Regions from separate parts of the Bacillus swezeyi genome, predicted to be linked through region 3. Evidence: riboswitches for the same ligand, from Rfam matches in the RefSeq annotation. Region 3 holds a riboswitch; each other region holds the start of a gene.
The links. A riboswitch is a leader RNA that binds a small molecule or an ion and turns the genes downstream of it on or off. The one in region 3 is predicted to bind S-adenosylmethionine.

Region 1 (7,213 bases), 240 kb from region 3:
TTTCCGTAGATTGCTTCCTTGATCTCCTCCGCTTTCTTTGTGACGATCATGACGGTAAGTTTGGCATGGCGGGTGTGAATCGCATCAATCACCCTTGTTGTCACATATAGTGTAACGAGCGTATATAATGCTTTCTCCCAACCGTTCAATAATCCTGCTGTTAAAATGATCGCTCCGTTTAAAATAAAGAAATAGGTTCCGATCGGTTTATCTTTCCATTTCGCCAGTATCATGGCGATGATATCCAAACCGCCCGTTGAAGCCCCGTATTTCAGCGTCAGACCGATGCCGATCGCAGCGATCACCCCGCCAAAAACGGCGTTCAGCAAAATATCGTTTGACAGACTGGTTTCAGGAAGCATTCCTAGAAACACCGTTGTCAGTGCAACGCTTAAAATGCTGTAAATCGTAAAAGAACGCCCGACCTTCAGCCAGCCTAAAATGCCGACTGGAATATTCAAAATAAACAACAGCGTTCCCGTTGAAAAATAGATGGGGCTGTACTGGTCAAGCGCACTCGATAAAAGCTGCGCTACACCTGTAAATCCGCTGGCATAGACATCTGCTGGAATGAGAAATAAATTTAAGCCGATGGCATTCAGCAAGGCGCCGATGATGACAATGAACAATTTTTTTGCTTCAGCTATGACCATTTTTTGAGTTCCTCCGCTTATTCCGTATATATTTGGTTTACCCATAAAACAATATTTTGAAAACGTCAATATTAAAATATATGATATAGTTGATCTGAAACGAAACCAAGCCTCCGAAGGCCGGCAACCTTTTTATATCAACCATTTTCAGAAAGAAGGGGTTCAAATGACCGTTCACCTTTTAGCCGACAGTGCGGCTGATTTGCCTAAATCATTTTATGATGAGCATCACATCTCGTTCATTCCTTTACGAGTGCTTCTCGATGAAAAAGAATATGATGATCTCCTGACGATTCAGCCTCTAGACGTCTATGAAGCGATGCGCAATGGCAAAGCGCCAAAAACCTCCCAGCCGTCTCTCAAGCTTTTGAAAGACACCTTCAGTGAACTGGCGGAACAAAACAAACCCGCTTTATATATCGCCTTTTCCTCAGAGCTTTCGGGAACATATCAGACGGCTGTAATGGCAGCAAACGAGGTCAAGGAAGAATTCCCGGACTTCGATTTGCGAATCATTGATTCGAAATGCGCTTCATTAGGCTATGGGCTTGCTGTAAAGCACGCTCTCACGCTCGCAACTAACGGCAATACAATACAAGAAATTGAGCCGTCTGTAAAGAACTTTTGCGAACATCTTGAACATATTTTTACCGTCGACGATTTGACCTACTTGGCCAGAGGCGGCAGAATCAGCAAAGCATCGGCATTTGTCGGGGGGCTTTTGAATATTAAGCCGCTTCTGCATGTTGAAGACGGAAAGCTTGTCCCCTTGGAAAAAATCAGAGGCAAAAAGAAATTGCTGAGACGAATCATTGAGCTGATGAAAGAAAGAAGCCTGGATTTAAGCGATCAGACGATCGGCATCAGCCATGGGGATGACGCCGAAACAGCCGAAGAAATCAAAGGGCTGATAGAAGCTGAATTTCAGCCGAAAGAGATCGTCGTCAACATGATCGGTTCAGCCGTCGGCGCCCATGCGGGTCCGGGAACCTTGGCCATCTTTTTCCCAGGGAAAGAAAAAAGATAATGAAGTCAGGCCTGCTTTTATAAAAGCAGGCCTTCATCATTCAGCTTTCTTCGGTAATTGTTTCTTCGCCGACTGCCGGTGAAAGCTGGCTGCCAAAAAAGTCGGCAGCCGCAAGGCCGATATTTGGACCTCCGGCACCCTCGACGACTTTCTCCATCGTGATCGGACTAATCCTGTACGCCCCGCCAAAATTCACAATTCCTCCGTCTCCAACATGATGAATGTAAACCGAACAGCAATGTTTCATACCATTTCTCCTTTTTTTGGGTCATATAAATATATTTATGCTGTTGATACTAGAAGGCATAAACTTCCCGGCAAAAAAACATCAGGCTAAAGAGAGTACATAGTTTCCATCCTAGGTGAGCATTCTAAAAGCAACATTTTGACGGGAGGTGCCGCCTCATGAAAGATGACGATAAAAAACCGGTTGACAACAACGCCGTCAACCAGCAAAAAAACCGGCTCGCCGAAAAGAACAGACAAGCCGGAAAACACCAAGATTCGAAAAAACCGCATCATCTATAAAAAATTGGCGGCGTCCAAACAGAACGCCGCCGCTTCCTCTATTTTTTCTCGTATGTCCAGCCTTCTTCCTGATAGACCTTATCCTGTTTCATCAGGTGGCCGAGCGCCCTTTTAAACGCCGCTTTGCTCATATTGAACCGCGTTTTGATGTCTTCAGGATCGCTCTTATCCCAGTACGGCATCGCGCCGTTTCTCGATCTTATATAGGACAGAATTTCTTCGGCATCTACAGACAAGGCATCCTGCTTTCTCGGCAGAAGCGACAAATTAACCGAACCGTCTTCTTTGACTTTAATCACCCTTGCCGTCAGCTTCTCACCCAGCCTCGGCTCTTCTTTTCTTTCCGATGAATGGATAAACCCCCTGATGCCGCCGTCGGAAATCATAAAAGATCCCGAAGCGATGAGACGGTATACAGTTCCTGAAAGCTCTTTATTCATGAAATCAGGCGAAGCATCGTGAAAAAGCTCGCTGATCTTATCCTCCGGAGCCGGCTTGGCAAACATCCGTCCATGGCTCGTGATTTTCAGCATGCAGTACAGCCTGTCCCCTTTTTTAGGCCAGACTGATTCATAAGGCGGTAGATGCTCGATGGCGACAAGCGCATCCTTTGTGAGCCCGACATCGACGAACACCCCCATGCCGCTGACGGCATCCACGACTTCTACCCAATCGTAGTGATCAGCGCTGATGATCGGTTTTCTCATCGTAGCCGCCAAGCGCCCCTCATGATCGACATACACAAAGACGTCGACTTCTTCCAGACCATCTATATCCTCAATGATCTCGCTGTGATGGAGGAGAATCGATTCATCTCCGTCCGTCAAAAAGTACCCGTAGTCGGCTTTGTGATCTATTTGCAAAGTTAATTGCTGTCCCGGTCTCATATTGATTCTTCCTTTCTTCATGCACCTGTCCTATTGATGTATTCCTCCAATGTTCAAATTATTGCCAGATAACGGCCAGGCAAAACCGTACCATATTGGAAGTTTCACCTTATTCTACTATAATTGACTCATAAGTAAAATGGATGGAGGTTTTCACATGGCAAAAGAAAGCTCATTTGACATCGTGTCAAAGGTTGAGATGCCTGAAGTTCAAAACGCAATTCAAACCGCTCTTAAAGAAATCGGCACACGCTATGATTTCAAAGGATCAAAAAGCAACATCACACTTGACGGTGACGAGCTTGTGCTTGTCTCAGACGACGAATTTAAAATGAACCAGCTCAAAGACGTCCTTGTCGGCAAACTGATCAAGCGCAATGTCCCGACAAAAAACATCGAATACGCCAAACTGGAAAACGCTTCCGGCGGCACCGTCAGACAGCGCGGCAAATTGGTGCAGGGCATCGATAAAGAAAACGCAAAGAAAATCAACAATTTGATCAAAAAATCGGGGCTTAAGGTCAAATCCCAAGTGCAGGATGATCAAATCCGTGTAACCGGAAAAAATAAAGACGAGCTCCAGCAAATCATCGGCCTTGTCAGAGAAGCCGACCTTCCGATTGACGTCCAATTTATAAATTTTCGATAAATTCTTAATTTACTGTTGATTATTCCCCCGATTTTCGGTAAATTGAGTAAAAGTAAACAATACAAATTGAATAGCTGTTCTTATCAAGAGAGGCAGAGGGACTGGCCCTATGAAGCCTCAGCAACCGGTGAATGAATATTCATGACCAAGGTGCTAAATCCAGCAAGCAGACTGCTTGGAAGATAAGAAGACGGACATTTGTCGCTTAAAAGTCTTCTTCTTCAGAAGACTTTTTTATTTATCAAAATTTTCAAGGGGGAAAACAATGGGTTTATTTGAAGATATAAAAAGCAAAATTTTAATCGCTGACGGCGCCATGGGTACGCTGCTCTATTCTTACGGAATCGACCGCTGTTTTGAAGAATTGAATATCTCAAAGCCCGATGAGGTGAAACGCATCCATGAAGCGTACGTGCAGGCAGGCGCCGACATCATCCAAACGAACACGTATGGTGCAAACTTCATTAAGCTGTCCAGATACGGACTTGAAGACGAAACGAAACAAATCAATGAAAAAGCCGTCCGCATCGCCCGTTCTGCCGCGGGCTCCGCTCATGTTCTCGGAACGCTCGGCGGCATCCGGACGTTTAATAAAAACGCGTATTCACTCGAAGACATTAAAAGAAGCTTTCGCGAACAGCTTTATCTTCTACTAAATGAACAGCCAGACGGTCTTCTTCTTGAAACCTATTATGATCTTGAAGAAGCGCGCGAAGTATTGAAGATTGCCAGAAAAGAAACGGAACTCCCGATCGTTCTGAACGTTTCGATGCATGAAGAGGGCGTTCTTCAAGACGGAACCTCGCTCAGCGAGGGCCTGAAGCTTTTGGCAGACCTCGGAGCAGATGTGGTCGGCATCAACTGCCGCCTCGGCCCATATCACATGATCAATGCGCTTGAGGAAGTGCCGCTTTTAGAAGACGCCTACCTTTCCGTCTATCCAAACAGCAGCCTCCCATCCCTAGTCGAAGGGCGCCTCGTCTATGAAACAGATGATCAATATTTCAGAGACAGTGCGATGGAATTTCGCAATCAAGGCGCGCGCATCATCGGGGGCTGCTGCGGAACGACGCCGAACCACATCAGAGCGATGGCTGAAGCGGTCAAAGGACTTCCGCCGGTCACCGAAAAACATGTGAAAACGAGAAAGAAAGCAGCGGCCGCCGTCCGACATGAAAGAACAGAGCCTGCTTTAGACGAGCTGGCAAAAGAAAAACGGTCCATCATCGTCGAATTGGACCCTCCTAAACAATTAAACTTTGAAAAGTTTTTACGCTCCGCCCAAGAATTGAAGTCAGCCGGCATCGATGCCCTGACTTTGGCGGACAATTCTCTCGCCACCCCGAGAATCAGCAATGTTGCCTGTGGCTCGCTTTTAAAACAGCAGCTTGATATGAGATCGCTCGTGCATATTACATGCAGGGACCGCAACCTGATCGGCCTTCAGTCTCATTTAATGGGTCTTGATACGCTCGGACTGTCAGATGTACTGGCGATTACCGGAGATCCGTCGAAGATCGGCGATTTCCCGGGAGCCACCTCCGTCTATGACTTGACATCATTCGATTTGATCAGCCTGATTAAACAGTTTAATGAAGGATTGTCCTATTCGGGAAAACCGCTCGGCAAGAAAACGAACTTTTCTGTGGCGGCCGCCTTCAATCCGAACGTCAGACATATTGACAAAGCGGTCAAACGGATCGAGAAGAAAATCGACTGCGGGGCTGACTATTTTATTTCCCAGCCTGTCTACTCAGAGGAGCAGCTCATCAAGATTCATGAAGAAACAAAGCATCTCAAAACCCCGATCTATATCGGCGTTATGCCTTTGACAAGCAGCCGAAATGCGGAGTTTATCCATAATGAAATTCCCGGCATCAAGCTGTCAGACGCGATCCGCGAAAAAATGGCGCTTGCGGGAAATGATAAGCAAAAACAGGCTGAGGAAGGGCTTGCGATCGCGCGCTCTCTGCTTGATACAGCATGCGATTTGTTTAACGGCATTTATTTGATCACACCGTTTTTACGATCTGATTTAACCGCAGAACTGACGGCTTATATTCACAAGAAAGAAAAGGAGACGACAAATGCCTAACATCAATGACCAGCTGAAGAAAAAAATCCTCGTCCTTGACGGGGCGATGGGAACGATGATTCAAAACGCCAATCTGTCCGCCGCAGACTTCGGAGGCGAGGCCTATGAAGGATGTAATGAACACTTGAGCATAACGGCGCCCCACATCATCCAGGGAATCCATGAAGCGTATCTCGCCGCTAAAGCCGATATCATTGAGACCAATACATTCGGAGCGACCCGGCTTGTTTTGGATGAGTATGATCTCGGACATCTCGCCTATGAGGTAAACCTCGCCTCTGTCAGGCTCGCAAAAGCCGCCGCTGAAAAATATTCGACACCTGAATGGCCAAGGTTCGTCGCAGGCGCAATGGGTCCGACGACGAAAACCCTGTCCGTCACAGGCGGTACGACATTTGACGAGCTGATCGCCAATTACGAGGAACAGGCGAGAGCGCTGATTACGGGCGGAGCGGACCTTTTGCTGCTTGAAACGAGCCAGGATATGCTGAATGTAAAAGCCGGTTTTATCGGCATCCGGCAAGCCTTTGAAAAGACCGGCACCCCCCTTCCCCTTATGGTGTCGGGAACGATAGAACCTATGGGCACGACGCTTGCCGGTCAGGATATCGAATCCTTTTACATCTCCCTTGAACATATGAAGCCGATCAGCGTCGGCTTAAATTGCGCGACAGGCCCTGAATTTATGACGGATCACATCAGGACCCTTTCTTCGCTTGCCCAGACGGCCGTGAGCTGTTATCCAAATGCCGGACTTCCTGATGAAGAAGGACAATATCACGAATCTCCACAGTCATTGGCGAAAAAAATCAAGGCTTTTGCTGAAGAAGGCTGGCTGAACATTGTCGGGGGCTGCTGCGGAACGACGCCCGTCCATATTAAAGCATTAGCCGATGAAGTGGCTTCACTGCAGCCGCGGCCTGTCCCTTCGGGAGCAAGACCGCACACCGTCTCAGGGATTGACGGATTGATTTATGAAGAAACGATGCGTCCTCTTTTTGTCGGCGAACGGACAAATGTGATCGGATCGCGAAAATTCAAGCGGCTGATTGCCGAGCAGAAATTTGAAGAAGCCGCCGAAATCGCGAGAGCTCAAGTGAAAAACGGCGCCCATGTCATCGATATCTGCCTCGCCGATCCTGACCGAGATGAAGCTGAAGATATGGAAGGCTTCTTGAAGGAAGCGATGAAAAAAGTAAAAGCCCCTTTTGTCATCGATTCGACGGACAAAACGGTGATCGAAAAGGCGCTTCAATATTCGCAGGGAAAAGCGATCATCAACTCGATCAACTTGGAAGACGGCGAAGAGCGGTTTGCGGACATTCTCCCTCTCGTCAAACGATTCGGCGGCGCACTCGTCGTCGGAACGATCGA
Region 2 (7,213 bases), 750 kb from region 3:
CTGTCATGGAGAGAGAGCTGCCATGGCTTGAACAATTCGACACGCCGATTATAGCCAATGTCGCCGGCTCGCAGCTTGAGGATTATGTGGAGGTTGCCGAAGAAATCAGCAAGGCTCCGAACGTTCACGCACTTGAGCTCAATATTTCCTGCCCGAACGTAAAAACCGGAGGAATCGCCTTCGGGACGAGTCCCGAAATGGCGAGTGAGCTGACGAAGGCGGTTAAAGAGGTTTCGAGTGTGCCCGTCTATGTGAAGCTGTCGCCGAATGTCGCCGACATTGCCGAAATCGCTCTTGCGATTGAAGAAGCGGGAGCGGACGGCTTGACAATGATTAACACTTTGGTCGGCATGAGGCTGGATTTAAAAACGGGAAAACCGATCTTGGCCAATAAAACCGGAGGATTATCAGGCCCTGCCGTAAAACCGGTGGCGATCCGGATGGTATATGAAGTCAGCCAGAAAGTCAGCATTCCGATTATCGGCATGGGCGGCGTTCAGTCTGCTGAAGATGCACTCGAATTTTTGCTGGCTGGAGCAAGCGCTGTCGCCGTCGGCACGGCCAACTTCGTCAACCCGTTTGCCTGCCCGGAGATCATTAAAGATCTGCCGCGCGTTTTAGAAAAATACGGATACAAATCTTTGAACGAGTGTATCGGAAGGAGCTGGAAGGATGAAACATACGCCGCCCATCATCGCGCTTGATTTTGCATCAGCACAGGAATCATTGGCATTTTTAGATCGTTTTCAAGGAGAAAAACTGTTTGTGAAGGTGGGGATGGAGCTTTTTTATCAAGAAGGCCCTTCCGTCCTTGAAGAACTCAACATGAGGGACTGCCGTATTTTCTTGGATTTAAAATGCCATGACATTCCGACGACCGTATATAAAGCAATGAAAAGGCTGGCGGGATTTGGTGTCAATTTAGTCAACGTCCACGCAGCTGGAGGGAAGCAAATGATGGAAGCAGCGCTGGAAGGTCTTGAAGCAGGAACAGCAGCAGGACAAAAGCGGCCGTCCTTAATCGCGGTGACACAGCTGACAAGTACGTCGCAAGACATGCTTAAACATGAACTGCTGATAGAAACGCCGCTGAATGACACCGTTCTTCACTACAGCAGACTGGCGGAAGAAAGCGGACTTGACGGTGTTGTCTGTTCCGCTCATGAAGCCGAACACATCTATCAGGCTGTGGCGCCTACTTTTCTGACCGTCACACCGGGAATTCGCTTAGAGGAGGACAAAAACAATGATCAGGTCAGAGTGGCGACGCCGTCTTATGCAAGGGAAAATGGCGTTTCAGCGATCGTCGTCGGCCGTTCGATCACACAAGCTGAAGACCCTGTATCAGCCTATCAGAAAATAGCACTTCAGTGGGAGGGAACGAAGGCATGAAAACAGATATAGCAAACCATCTACTAAAGATCAAGGCGGTTTTCCTGCGGCCGAATGAGCCGTTTACATGGGCGAGCGGCATCTTATCGCCGATCTACTGCGACAATCGTCTGACACTTTCATATCCAGAAGTGAGGGATGACATCGCTTCAGGTCTGGCCGAACTGATAAAAGACAAGTTTCCGGAAGCGGACATGATCGCCGGTACGGCGACCGCGGGTATTCCGCATGCCGCACTCGCCGCTGACAGACTCCGTCTGCCGATGTGCTATGTCAGAAGCAAGCCGAAGGCGCACGGAAAAGGAAACCAAATTGAAGGGGCAGTCAAAGCAGGGCAGAAAGTCGTTGTGATTGAAGATTTAATTTCAACCGGCGGAAGCGTTCTTGAAGCCGCAGCCGCGTTAAAAGCGGCCGGATGTGATGTGCTGGGCGTCACCGCCATTTTCACATACGGCCTCCCCCAAGCAGCTAGCGCTTTCAGTGAAGCAAATGTCGACTATGATACACTGACTGACTATGACACCTTGACAGAAGCCGCTCTTGCCGGCGGCTATATTAGTGAAGCGGATGCCGACAAGCTGAAAGAATGGAAAGTCAATCCCGAGTCCAAAACTTGGATGAAAAAGTGATAAAAGCCGTGTTCCCTTTAAAGGGGAGCGGCTTTTTTGCGTCTTTTTTCAGGCTGGATACTAGTAAAATAGCATCATTTTTATTTTTTATTAATCCTATAAAAAAAGTCGGGTTGACTTTTATTCGAATTGTGCTAAAATTTTAAAATAACAAAAGCAAACTTATCAAGAGTGGTGGAGGGACTGGCCCGATGAAACCCGGCAACCTGCGTATAACGTAAGGTGCTACTTCCAGCAAAATGCCCTCATTTTGAGAGATAAGGAATATCAGAAGTTCCTCATCTTTCTTTCAAATTTGGAAGAAAGATTTTAATTTTTACGGGGCAGAGGAGGAGCTAGAAGTGAAAACAGATGAGCAGCTCGAAAAAGTGATCATCACAATGAAAGACATGCTGAAAGACATGAATTACGGATCTATCACATTCGTTGTTCAAGACGGCAAAGTCATTCAAATCGAAAAAAATGAAAAAATAAGATTGAAATAGCTGACTAGACAAACTAGAGGCGGTTTTCACAGTTTTTTTCTGTTGGAAGCCGTCTTTTTTGTTGGCGAAAAAAGGGGGAACCGAAAATTTTTACTTACAGTACATGGGAGGAACCGAACATCTCTTTTCAAGAGGATGACTTATACAAAGGAGCGCTTTCCGTTCTGAAATGGGCGTACGGCCATTACGGAGACCAGCTCGTATATGCATGCAGTTTCGGGATTGAAGGGATCGTCCTGATCGATTTGATTTACAAAGTAAAAAAAGATGCCGTCATCGTTTTTCTTGATACAGGGCTTCATTTTAAAGAAACGTATGAAACGATCAACGCTGTCAAAGAACGATATCCGGGCCTTCAGATTATCATGAAAAAGCCGGAGCTCACCGTCGAACAGCAAGCGTGGGAATACGGAGACGAACTTTGGAAGACCGCTCCGAATTCCTGCTGTGAAATGAGGAAGGTCATTCCTCTCCGGGAGACGCTTTCAGGTTATCCGGCATGGCTGTCAGGCCTGCGCCGCGAGCAATCCGAAGGACGCAGAAATACGAACTTCTTAAATAAAGACGAAAAATTCAAGTCCATTAAAGTTTGTCCGCTCATCCATTGGACGTGGAAGGATATATGGAGATATGTGACAAAACACGACCTGCCGTACAATCCGCTTCACGACCAAGGATATCCGAGCATCGGCTGTGCGCCGTGCACCTCTCCGGCCTTTACGATGGAAGATCTTCGTTCCGGACGCTGGAACGGATCAAATAAAACAGAATGCGGACTACACGAGTAAGGAGATGAGTCATGGAACTTGCCGCCATTATATTTAGCATGTTTTTTGCGGTGAACATCGGAGCGAGCGGTGCAGCGGCTTCTATGGGCATCGCCTACGGATCGGAAGCGGTGAAAAAAAAGCTCCACGCGCTCTTGATCTGTGCGGCCGGCGTTCTCTCGGGAGCCGTCATCGGCGGAGGAAATGTCGTGAAAACGATCAGCTCAGGCATCATTCCAGAACGGGTGATTACGCTTGAAATCGTCTGCATTATCATCGGCTCAGCCGCGTTGTCGCTTTTTATCGCAAATGTTCTCGGCATTCCACTTTCGACAAGTGAAGTGACAGTCGGATCTGTCGTCGGAGTCGGTGTCGCATACCAAGTTTTGTTTGTCAAATCTTTGCTTGTTATCGTCTCATTTTGGGTGATTGTTCCGATCGTTGCTTTTTCTTTTACATTTTTTATGGCGAAGGTCATCAAAAAAACGATAAAACGTCCAGCCTCAGGAAAAAAAGCAAAGGTTTTGACGGTTCTTCTTTTAATGACCGGATTTTTCGAGGCCTTCTCAGCGGGTATGAACAATGTGGCAAATGCTGTGGGTCCTTTGGTGGCGGCGCATGTTTTGACAGTCGGAGAAGGAACGCTGTACGGCGGACTGTTTGTCGCGCTCGGCGCCCTTTTATTGGGGCGGCGCGTTCTTGAAACGAACGGCAAAAAGATTACGAGATTCTCAAAAGGAGAGGGGATCCTTCTGTCGGGAACAGGAGCGGGGCTTGTGATGATCAGCTCAATTTTCGGCCTCCCTGTTCCGCTTGCGCAAGTAACTTCATCTTCTATTATAGGAATGGGGATGGCAAAAAACGGCGGCAATGTTTTTCATAAACAGGTGGTCAAAACGATGCTGAAAGTGTGGATCGTATCGCCGTTCCTTTCGTTAAGCCTATCGTACATGCTGGTCAGCCTTTTATTAAAAGGAGACTATTACGCTCTCATCGTCGTCACGAGCGTTCTTTTGGCATCTGTCGGAACGATCAGCCTGATGAGGGCGGTAAGAAAAGAACACAGCTCTGTCCATGAACAGGGCGGAGGAATTTAAACATCGAGCAGGAGGAAAAAGTCTTATGAGTTTAGCACCACATGGCGGTGTATTGGTCAACCGCGTAAATGAAACATACGATTATCAACATATTGCACAGGAAATTGAGCTTGATCTGATCGCTTTTGCCGATTTGGAACTGATCGGAATCGGAGCATACAGCCCGATTCAAGGCTTTCTGACAGAGAAAGACTATCTCTCAGTAGTAGAGAATATGAGACTGGCCGGCGGTGAGGTATGGACGCTCCCGATCACTCTTCCGGTAGATGAACAAAAAGCGGTTCAATTAAAAACAGGCGATACCGTCCGCCTCACTTACAACGGAGAAACATACGGCGTCATTGACATCGAAGATATCTATACACCGGATAAGAAAACGGAAGCCGTACGAATCTATAAAACTGACGAACTTGAGCATCCGGGCGTCAAAAAATTATTTGAACGGGGAGACGTCTATGTCGGCGGCCCGATCACCCTCATTAAACGGAGCGAAAAGCAATTTCCAGCGCACACGTTTGAACCTGCGGCAACGAGACAAAAATTTGCTGAGCTGGGCTGGAAAACGATTGTCGGATTCCAAACGAGAAACCCGGTTCACAGAGCACACGAATACATTCAAAAGACGGCGCTCGAAACGGTTGACGGTCTTTTCCTCAATCCGCTGGTCGGAGAAACGAAATCAGATGATATCCCGGCAGACGTCCGCATGGAAAGCTATCAGGTGCTGCTTGACGGGTATTACCCGAAAGACCGTGTCTTCCTCGGCGTTTTCCCGGCGGCCATGCGCTATGCTGGTCCGAAAGAGGCGATCTTCCATGCCCTCGTCAGAAAAAATTACGGCTGCACACACTTTATCGTCGGAAGAGACCATGCAGGAGTCGGCGATTACTATGGAACATATGAAGCACAGGAGCTGTTTGATCAATTCAAACCTGAAGAGATCGGCATTACCCCGCTCAAGTTTGAACACAGCTTTTACTGCAATATCTGCGGATCAATGGCAACGGCGAAAACATGCCCGCACGATAAAGAACACCATGTTATTTTATCAGGCACAAAGGTAAGGGGAATGCTGAGAAACGGCGAATTTCCGCCGAGCACATTCAGCCGCCCGGAAGTCATTCAAACATTAATCAAAGGCTTAGCAGCCGGAGTTTCTTAAGGAGGAGCAGCTTTGGTGAATAAAGATATCGTCTGGCATGAAGCATCCATTACTAAGCATGAATATCATGCAAAAAATAAACATAAAAGCTCGATCATTTGGCTGACGGGCCTAAGCGGTTCTGGAAAATCTACGATCGCCAATGCCGCTGCCCGCGAGTTGTTTGAAGAAGGATACCAGGTGACAGTGCTTGACGGCGATAATGTCAGGCACGGGTTGAACAAAGACCTCGGATTTTCTGACGAGGACAGAAAAGAAAATATCCGCCGGATCGGCGAGGTCGCAAAACTGTTTGTCGAACAAGGCACCATCGTCATTACGGCATTTATTTCTCCTTTTAAAGAAGACCGCGATGTCATCAGGCAGCTGGTTGAGGAAGATGAGTTTCATGAAGTCTATGTCAATTGCGACTTAGAAACGTGCGAACAGCGGGATCCGAAAGGCTTATACAAAAAAGCGAGAAACGGGGAGATTCCATTTTTCACCGGAATCGATTCGCCTTATGAAGAACCCGAAGCACCGGAGCTTGTGCTTGATACGAGTCAAAACGACCGAAACGCATGCAAAAACCAGCTCGTCGAATACGTGAAAACACATGCAAAATCATTCGGAAAATAAAAAGCGCGATCAATAGGAAAGTGCAGCTGATGCACTTTCCTATTTCATAAAGAAAACGTTTGGTTTTTGTGATATTTTCGGGCGCCAAACGCTTTCTTTATGATTTATAATGAGTTGAGGAAGATGCTGATCAGATCGGGGGGAGATCTAAGATGGGGAAAGTATATATCGTTGGGGCAGGTCCAGGAGACCCCGATTTACTGACGATCAAAGCTTTAAAAGCCATCCAAAAAGCCGACGTCATTTTGTATGACAGGCTTGTGAATAAACAGATTTTACAGCATGCCAAAGCGGAAGCAGATTTGATTTACTGCGGAAAGCTTCCAGACTACCACATGATGAAGCAGGAGACGATCAACCATTTTCTCGTCAAGTATGCGAAGAAGGGGAAAACCGTTGTCAGGCTGAAAGGGGGAGACCCTTTCGTATTCGGCAGGGGCGGAGAGGAAGCAGAAACCCTTGCTGAGAACGGGATTTCTTTTGAAATCATTCCCGGGATCACCTCTGGGATAGCCGCAGCCGCATATGCCGGCATTCCCGTGACTCATCGGGAGGCAAGCTCAAACGTCGCTTTCGTGACAGGCCATTACAAAAAAGAAGAAGAATTTGAAGAGAAATGGAAAGCGCTCGCCACAGGGATTGATACCCTTGTGATTTATATGGGGATGAAAAACATTCACCAAATCGAAAGGCTGTTAATTGACAATGGCAGAGACCGGTCAACTCCTGCCGCTTTCATTCATTGGGGCACGACCGAAAAGCAAAAAACGGTGCTTTGCACGGTAGAAACGCTGGCTGAAACCGTCGAAAATGAGAATATTACGAATCCGAGCCTGATTGTCATCGGCGATGTGGTTCATTTCCGCTCGAAATTAAACTGGTTTGAAACCGAGCTGAAAAATACGGCATTAAGCGAGGCGTTATAGGATGAAACAAGCTATATTGTATATCGGCCACGGCAGCCGTCTGAAAAAAGCCCAAAAAGAGGCGGCCGCTTTTCTGGAAGGCTGCAAAGGAAACATGTCCGAACCGATTCAGGAAGTCTCTTTTTTGGAACTGGCAG
Region 3 (7,213 bases):
GGCAGACGCGTCACACAAGTGACGGGCCGCTTTGCAGCAGGACAGTAAGGAGCGTTTTGACATGACCATTATCGTGACCATTATAGCTGCAGTCATCGTTATTATCGGACTTGTGGTGTTTAATGTACGTTCGGCATCTCCTGCAAAACCTGAACCTGCTGAGGAGCCTCGTGTTGAGCGCACTTCCCCGGTTCAGGTGGAAGAAGAGGCGCCGGAAGCGCCGGAACCAGCTTTCGGCGAAAATGATCAGTATGTCATGACTGATCAAACATATCGGGAGATACTGCAAAAGTTTCAAACACCAAAAGAACAAAATAACGCCCCTAAAGAAGAAATGGATGACATGGATTACCGAAATGCATTGAAGTCCATGAAGAAACGGGATCAAGATTAAAAGCAAATTCGCTGGGTATCAGCGGGTTTGCTTTTTTTTTCGGTTTTTTTAAAAATTTTATTGTCATTTCTTCTGTATCAGTGTACTATTGTCGTAGTACACTGATACAGAGATTTAGAGGAGGATATCGTTTGAAATCTTTCAGCGGTTTATTTAAAAAAGATTTGCTCACCTCAAGATTTTGGTTTCTTACTTGGGTGCTCTTGATGCTTTTTGCGATCACTGCAAGCATTGTTTTTGCCCGCTATACAGACGAACCGATGGTGTTGTTTGGGGCGTTTGCGACCATCTTATTGTTTCATATTCTGTTTTGTCCACTCATGATGATCAGCCAGCTTCACTTGGAAGGGAAAACCCAGTTATGGCTGTATAATCCGAATAAGGGTGCGGTTTTGCTGCTGTCAAAATTGGCGTCAGCCGCCGTGTATCAAATGGCTTCCCAGGCGATTCTTTTTATGTTCGGATTGGTTGTCAGAGGCGTCCTGGAATCCCTGAGTGACAGTCTGTTTTCGGTTTGGGATATGATGATTGTCAACATCGCAGTCTTTTTCGGATCAGTGTTGTTTTCAACGTGGGTCATGTTTCTGTGGACGATATATGAAACACTTAGAAAATATCCGGCCATCAAAAAAATCCGCTGGCTCATTCCTTTATTGATCTACTATGCTTATGGATTGATAGAAGGGCTGTTCATCAAGAGCGGTCTGTTTCAGGCTGCACAGGAGTTTTGGAGCTTTTCCATAAAGACGAATTTCAAATTTCACTATCAGAATTCAGAATGGACTGTTGCATTTTCTAAAATTGATCTTCCGGGTGTTCTCCTGGTGTATTATGCGGTTTTAGGTGTCTGTCTATTCTATTTTTCCGGCAAGATACTTGATAGAAGAGTTGAGGTGTAATGCGATGGCAAATGATTTTTCTTCATCAAAGCCGATCTACAAGCAAATTGCCGAACAGCTTTTCAAAAGAATGGTACGCGAAGAGATCAAGCCGGGAGAAAAACTGCCTTCCGTCCGTGAGCTGGCTGTCGAGACACAAGTAAATCCGAATACGATTCAAAGAACCTACAATGAAATGGAAAGGATGGGCATCGTGGAGACCAGGCGGGGACAGGGAACTTTTGTTGTTGAAAAGTCGGAAGTGATTGATGATTTAAAACGGGAGATGCAAGCCGAAGTCATCGGACAATTTGTGCTAAGCATGGAAGAACTCGGTCTGTCTAAACAAGATATGCTGTCTGAGCTTGACCGTTATCTACAGAAAGGAGATCCAAATGAACATTGAGCTGAGAAATGTCACGAAAAAGTACGGCAAAGATTTCGCGCTCAAAGATGCAGATCTGACTCTGTCTCCCGGCAAAATTTACGGATTGGCCGGACCGAATGGCAGCGGCAAATCAACGATCTTAAAGCTGATCACAGGGCTTACTTTTCCGGATTCGGGAACGGTTTTTATTGAAGGAAAGCCCGCAGCCCGGCACATGGCTGAAAGTATCGCCTATTTAACAGAGCTTGATATGTTTTATGAGCCTTTCCTTGTAAAGGATATGATTTATTTTTATGAAAGCCAGTTTGCCGATTTTCAGACTGATAAGGCCTTTGACCTTTTAGAAGATATGAAAATCGCTGGGGATAAAAAAATCGGAAGGCTTTCCAAAGGGAACCGAGGCAGACTGAAGCTTGTGCTGACATTGGCGCGCAATGCACCAGTCGTGCTGCTTGATGAGCCTCTTTCAGGCCTTGATCCGCTGGTGAGAGAATCGATTGTCAAAAGTCTGCTTACAAATCTTGAGCTTGAAAAGCAGACGGTGATCATCGCCACGCATGAAATTCATGAAATCGAACCGATTTTGGATGAAGTGATCGTCGTCTTAAACGGGCGGATTGAGGAAAAAAAGGATGTCGAAGAGCTTCGTGAAGAATCAGGGGTTTCGCTTTTACAATGGCTTAAACAGCTTATCAAAGAAAAATCATGATGAATCTGCAACTTCAAAAGTCGGGAGGGGAAATCAGTGGAAACACTGCTGCAATTAAAAAACGTCTCAAAAACGATCAGAGGAAAGAAAATTATCGACGGATTGAGCTTTGATGTACACGCCGGAGAGATATTCGGCTTTTTAGGGCCGAACGGCGCCGGAAAAACGACGACGATCAGGATGATGGTCGGTCATATGAACATCACCGCTGGAGAGATTGCCGTGTGCGGTGTGAGCGTAAAAGACAATTTTGAAAAGGCTGCCGGCCATATCGGGGCGATCGTCGAAAATCCTGAGCTGTATAAATTTTTAACGGGCTATCAAAACCTTCAGCAATATGCGCGCATGACAAAAGGCGTGACAAAAAAGAAAATCGATGAAATCGTCGAGCTCGTCGGTCTGAAGAGCAGGATCAATGATAAGGTCAAAACGTATTCTTTAGGCATGAGGCAAAGGCTCGGCCTTGCTCAAAGTCTTTTGCACGATCCAAAGCTGCTGATCCTTGATGAGCCTACAAACGGACTTGATCCGGCTGGAATCAGGGAAATCCGCGATTATTTAAGAAAACTGACAAGGGAAAGAGGCTTGGCCGTCATCGTTTCGAGCCACCTTCTTTCTGAAATGGAACTGATGTGTGACAGGATTGCCATCATTCAAAACGGCAAGCTGCGCGATATTCAACATGTGCACGGAGCTGCCGCGGACGAGAGAAAGCGCTATTTCATCCAGGCTGATGATGTAGACGCCCTGCTTCGCGAGGCTGCTGGGTTTGGAGACAGACGGGTTGAAAAAGTTCAAACGGGAATAGAAATCAGCCTCTCGAAAGGTGAAGTTCCTGATTTCATTAAACATTTGACCGACGGCGGCATCCGCTTATATGAAGTGAAGGTCATCAACAAATCTCTGGAAGACCGATTCTTGGAAATCACCGCAGAAGATGAGGAGGCTCAGCATGTTTAATCTCGTTGTTAATGAATGGATCAAAATTTTCAATCGAAAAGGAACATACGTCATGATCGGGTTATTGCTGTTATCCGTCATCGGACTGGGCATCATGACCAAGACTATAGGCGAAAGCGGCGTGAGCGCAGATTGGAAAAAGGAATTGGCGCAGGAAAATGCGGATATGAAACAACAGCTTGAAGGCGTCAATAATCCCGTTCTTGAACAAAACTACAAAAAGTCGATCGCCATTAATGATTATCGAATCAAGCACGATTTACCGGAGGATGGAGAGTATTCGGTATTGTCGTTTATCAATGATGCCATAGATGTAATTCCCATGATCGGACTGTTTGTCATTACGGTAGCGGCGGGGATTGTCGCAAATGAATTCAGCTGGGGAACGGTGAAACTTCTTGTCATTCGGCCGATCAGCCGCTTTAAAATATTATTATCCAAGTATCTTACGGTGCTGCTGTTTGCGCTGGCTTTGCTTTTCATTTTGTTTGCAAGCGCGGGCTTAACAGGTCTTCTTTTATTTGGTACGGGAGAAAGCAGCCAGGTGCACCTTGCGTATGTGAATGGAAGCGTAGAAGAGCAAAGTCTTCTGCTGCACTTAGCCGGCAGCTACCTGCTGAATTCGATCTCACTGTTCATGATGTCGACGATGGCATTTATGATTTCAGCCGTTTTCAGAAACAGTTCTCTTGCCGTAGGGATTTCGATCTTTCTGCTTGTCATGGGTGGAACGGCGACAGGCCTACTTTCAATGAAATTCGATTGGGCGAAATACATCTTGTTTGCCAACACGGATTTAACGCAGTATTTTGACGGAACACCGCTTGTTTCAGGAATGACGTTAGGGTTTTCGATTACGGTGCTGGCTGTCTATTTTATCGTTTTTCAAGTGCTGGCTTTCGGCGTATTTACAAAAAGAGACATTGCTTCATAAGCGGTTTTGGAACGAAAGCATAACACCGGTTTCCGGGCGTTATGCTTTTTTTAAAACATAAAAAGACTGCTGACGATAAGTCAGCAGTCTTGTATGAAGATCAGCGGTTCCCAGCTTATGCTTTTGTTACGTTAGCAGCTTGTGGTCCGCGGTTTCCTTCAACGATTTCGAAAGATACAGATTGGCCTTCTTCCAAAGTTTTGAAGCCTTCGCCTTGAATAGCAGAGAAATGAACGAATACATCGTCTTGTCCTTCAACTTCGATGAATCCGAATCCTTTTTCAGAGTTAAACCATTTTACTTTACCTTCTAGCATGAAATTTCCTCCTAAAGCGATAACGCTTAAATTCACTATTCTTGCTCTAAAACAAACTTCCAAGACGAAAACTCTTACAAAACTTTCTTCTTAAAGATAGTTCGAACAAAAATAATTACCTTTACTTTACCAGTGTTTAAGCGAAATTACAACTGCTAAACGCAAATTTTTTTAAAAAAGTGAATTTAGTTAGGATTGTGAGACGGAAAAATGAAAAACCGCACCGGCAGGGGAAGCACTTTGAAAGGCAGCTTTCCCATGCCGGTCCGTAGAAAGCTCAAAAAACCCTCATTGACAACATTCCGAAGAAGCTGTAAAGTTAGGTAAAACTTTATACATCAACAACTTCTTATTCAGAGAGGCGGAGGGAATTGGCCCTATGAAACCTCGGCAGCGGGTTCTGTGCGATACAGAATACTGTGCCAACTCCAACAAGCCGTACAGGCTTGAAAAATAAGAAAAGCGGATGCACTCAAATATTCCCTTGAGCTGATAGGCTTCTTCTTATTTTAAATAAGAAGAAGCCTTTTTTGTTATCTAAAACACGGAGGAGGATCATCATGATTACATTTCAAGGGGTTGAAAAAGTGTATGAGAGCGGCGGACAGAAAGTCCGTGCGCTGAATGGCATTGACCTTCATGTCAATAAAGGGGAAATATACGGAGTCATTGGATTTAGCGGAGCAGGCAAAAGCACGCTGATCCGCTGTGTCAACTTTCTCGAAAAACCGACGGCGGGAAAGGTATTCGTTGGCGGTCGGGATTTAACATCATTGTCAAAAAGCGAAATCCGCTCTGTGAAACGGAAAATTGGAATGGTGTTTCAGCATTTTAACCTTTTAAATTCGAAGACTATTTTCGCAAATGTCGCGGAGCCGCTTGTACTCGTCAAAACACCGAAAGCCAAAATCAAACAAAAAGTGATGGATCTGCTTCGTTTTGTCGGCCTTGAGGATAAAGCGGGCGATTATCCGGATCAGCTTTCAGGCGGGCAAAAACAGCGCGTCGGCATCGCGCGGGCGCTGGCGACAAATCCGGAGGTTCTGCTTTGTGATGAAGCCACATCTGCGCTTGATCCGCAGACAACCGGCGAAATCCTGAAACTGTTAAAGCGTGTCAACGAGCAATACAATATTACGATTCTTTTGATCACCCATGAAATGAATGTCGCAAGAGAAATTTGCGACAAAGTCGCTGTGATTGAAAAAGGAAGAATCATTGAATCAGGCAGTGTGTTTGACGTTTTTTCCGCACCGCAGACAGACACATCCAAAAGCTTTATTCGATCGGCTATAGATCATGAGATTCCTGAATCGATCCAAAAGCTGAATGTAAAGCATCTCTACCAATTTCAATTTATCGGGGAATCATCAGGGAAGCCGTTTCTCTCCCGTGTATCAAAGCGATTTGATGTGGAAGTCAATATTCTTCACGGAACGATTACAGAACTCCAAGGCATTCCATTTGGCAGCATAACGGTCGAGCTGCAGGGAGAAGACGATGAAATCAGGCGGGCTCTAGATGATATCCGTAAAGAAAACATTCGAGTAAGGGAGGTTTCATAGATGCTTGTTACATATGACCAAATCATCAATGCACTGTTAGAGACGATACAGATGACTCTTTTTTCACTTTTGTTTTCAAGCATCATCGGAATTCCGCTCGGGATTTTGCTCGTTGTCACAAGAAAGGGAAATCTCCTCGAAAATAGAGCGGTTTTTACGATTGTCAATGCCATCATTAACATTTTCCGATCTGTGCCGTTCATTATTTTAATGGTTGCTTTAATCCCGATAACACGGCTGATCGTAGGGACGTCAATCGGAACATCGGCTGCGATTGTGCCGCTTACTTTTTATGCGGGGCCATATATAGCAAGGCTTGTAGAAAACTCTCTTCTTGAAGTGGACCCCGGGGTCATTGAAGCAGCTGAAGCTATGGGGGCCACCCCGCGGCAGATCATCTTTCGATTTTTGATTCCGGAAGCGCTCGGTTCATTGGTGCTGAGCTTTACGGTTGCGACAGTCGGGCTTGTCGGGGCTTCGGCAATGGCTGGTGCAATAGGCGCCGGCGGACTCGGAGACTTGGCGATCACTTACGGCTATCAGAGATTTGATACGCTGACGATGATCATAACGGTGGCGATGCTTGTCATCGTTGTACAAGGATTGCAGACATCAGGAAATGTGCTTTCAAAAAAAATAAGAAGAAGATAAAAAGAGAGGTAGACGTAATGAAGAAATTTGCTTTGATCATCATCGTTCTTTTGTTTGTCATTGTGTTTGCAGGATGTGCAGCAAATTCGGACAGCAAAACGATTAAAATCGGCGTCAGCGGAACGGATACGAGAATATGGGATTTCGTGAAGAAAAAAGCGGAAAAGGAAGGATTGAAGCTTGAAATCGTCAAATACTCAGACTATGTTCAGCCAAATCAGGCTTTGGCAAGCGGAGACATCGATGCAAACGCCTTTCAGACGATATCTTATTTTAACACGTTTAAAAAAGAACGCGGCCTTGACTTATCGCCCATCGGCACGACGATTATCGCTCCGATGGGGGTGTATTCCGACAAATATCAATCAGTCGGCGATATTCCTGACGGCGCAAAAATCGCAGTTCCAAATGAAGCGAC

Region 1: another riboswitch for S-adenosylmethionine. It lies ahead of RBH91_RS06470 (bifunctional homocysteine S-methyltransferase/methylenetetrahydrofolate reductase); the one in region 3 lies ahead of RBH91_RS05310 (methionine ABC transporter ATP-binding protein).
Region 2: another riboswitch for S-adenosylmethionine. It lies ahead of RBH91_RS09290 (YezD family protein); the one in region 3 lies ahead of RBH91_RS05310 (methionine ABC transporter ATP-binding protein).

Annotation. Positions count from the first base shown of each region.
Region 1 is NZ_CP133085.1:1,356,191-1,363,403, reverse strand. It holds gene RBH91_RS06500 (YitT family protein) at 1-653, opposite strand, end outside; gene RBH91_RS06495 (DegV family protein) at 820-1,680, shown strand; gene RBH91_RS06490 (spore germination protein) at 1,721-1,927, opposite strand; gene RBH91_RS06485 (DUF3941 domain-containing protein) at 2,086-2,208, shown strand; gene RBH91_RS06480 (CvfB family protein) at 2,247-3,095, opposite strand; gene RBH91_RS06475 (YajQ family cyclic di-GMP-binding protein) at 3,253-3,744, shown strand; SAM riboswitch class I at 3,822-3,933, shown strand; gene RBH91_RS06470 (bifunctional homocysteine S-methyltransferase/methylenetetrahydrofolate reductase) at 4,010-5,839, shown strand; gene metH (methionine synthase) at 5,832-7,213, shown strand, end outside.
Region 2 is NZ_CP133085.1:1,864,999-1,872,211, forward strand. It holds gene RBH91_RS09275 (dihydroorotate dehydrogenase) at 1-704, shown strand, start outside; gene pyrF (orotidine-5'-phosphate decarboxylase) at 673-1,392, shown strand; gene pyrE (orotate phosphoribosyltransferase) at 1,389-2,021, shown strand; SAM riboswitch class I at 2,181-2,285, shown strand; gene RBH91_RS09290 (YezD family protein) at 2,390-2,506, shown strand; gene RBH91_RS09295 (phosphoadenylyl-sulfate reductase) at 2,593-3,294, shown strand; gene RBH91_RS09300 (sulfate permease) at 3,306-4,370, shown strand; gene sat (sulfate adenylyltransferase) at 4,396-5,532, shown strand; gene cysC (adenylyl-sulfate kinase) at 5,545-6,150, shown strand; gene cobA (uroporphyrinogen-III C-methyltransferase) at 6,303-7,076, shown strand; gene RBH91_RS09320 (sirohydrochlorin chelatase) at 7,078-7,213, shown strand, end outside.
Region 3 is NZ_CP133085.1:1,113,103-1,120,315, forward strand. It holds gene RBH91_RS05270 (NAD(P)H-dependent oxidoreductase) at 1-48, shown strand, start outside; gene RBH91_RS05275 (hypothetical protein) at 62-394, shown strand; gene RBH91_RS05280 (hypothetical protein) at 526-1,293, shown strand; gene RBH91_RS05285 (GntR family transcriptional regulator) at 1,298-1,678, shown strand; gene RBH91_RS05290 (ABC transporter ATP-binding protein) at 1,668-2,369, shown strand; gene RBH91_RS05295 (ABC transporter ATP-binding protein) at 2,406-3,329, shown strand; gene RBH91_RS05300 (ABC transporter permease) at 3,322-4,263, shown strand; gene cspB (cold shock-like protein CspB) at 4,379-4,579, opposite strand; SAM riboswitch class I at 4,926-5,039, shown strand; gene RBH91_RS05310 (methionine ABC transporter ATP-binding protein) at 5,140-6,144, shown strand; gene RBH91_RS05315 (methionine ABC transporter permease) at 6,145-6,795, shown strand; gene RBH91_RS05320 (MetQ/NlpA family ABC transporter substrate-binding protein) at 6,813-7,213, shown strand, end outside.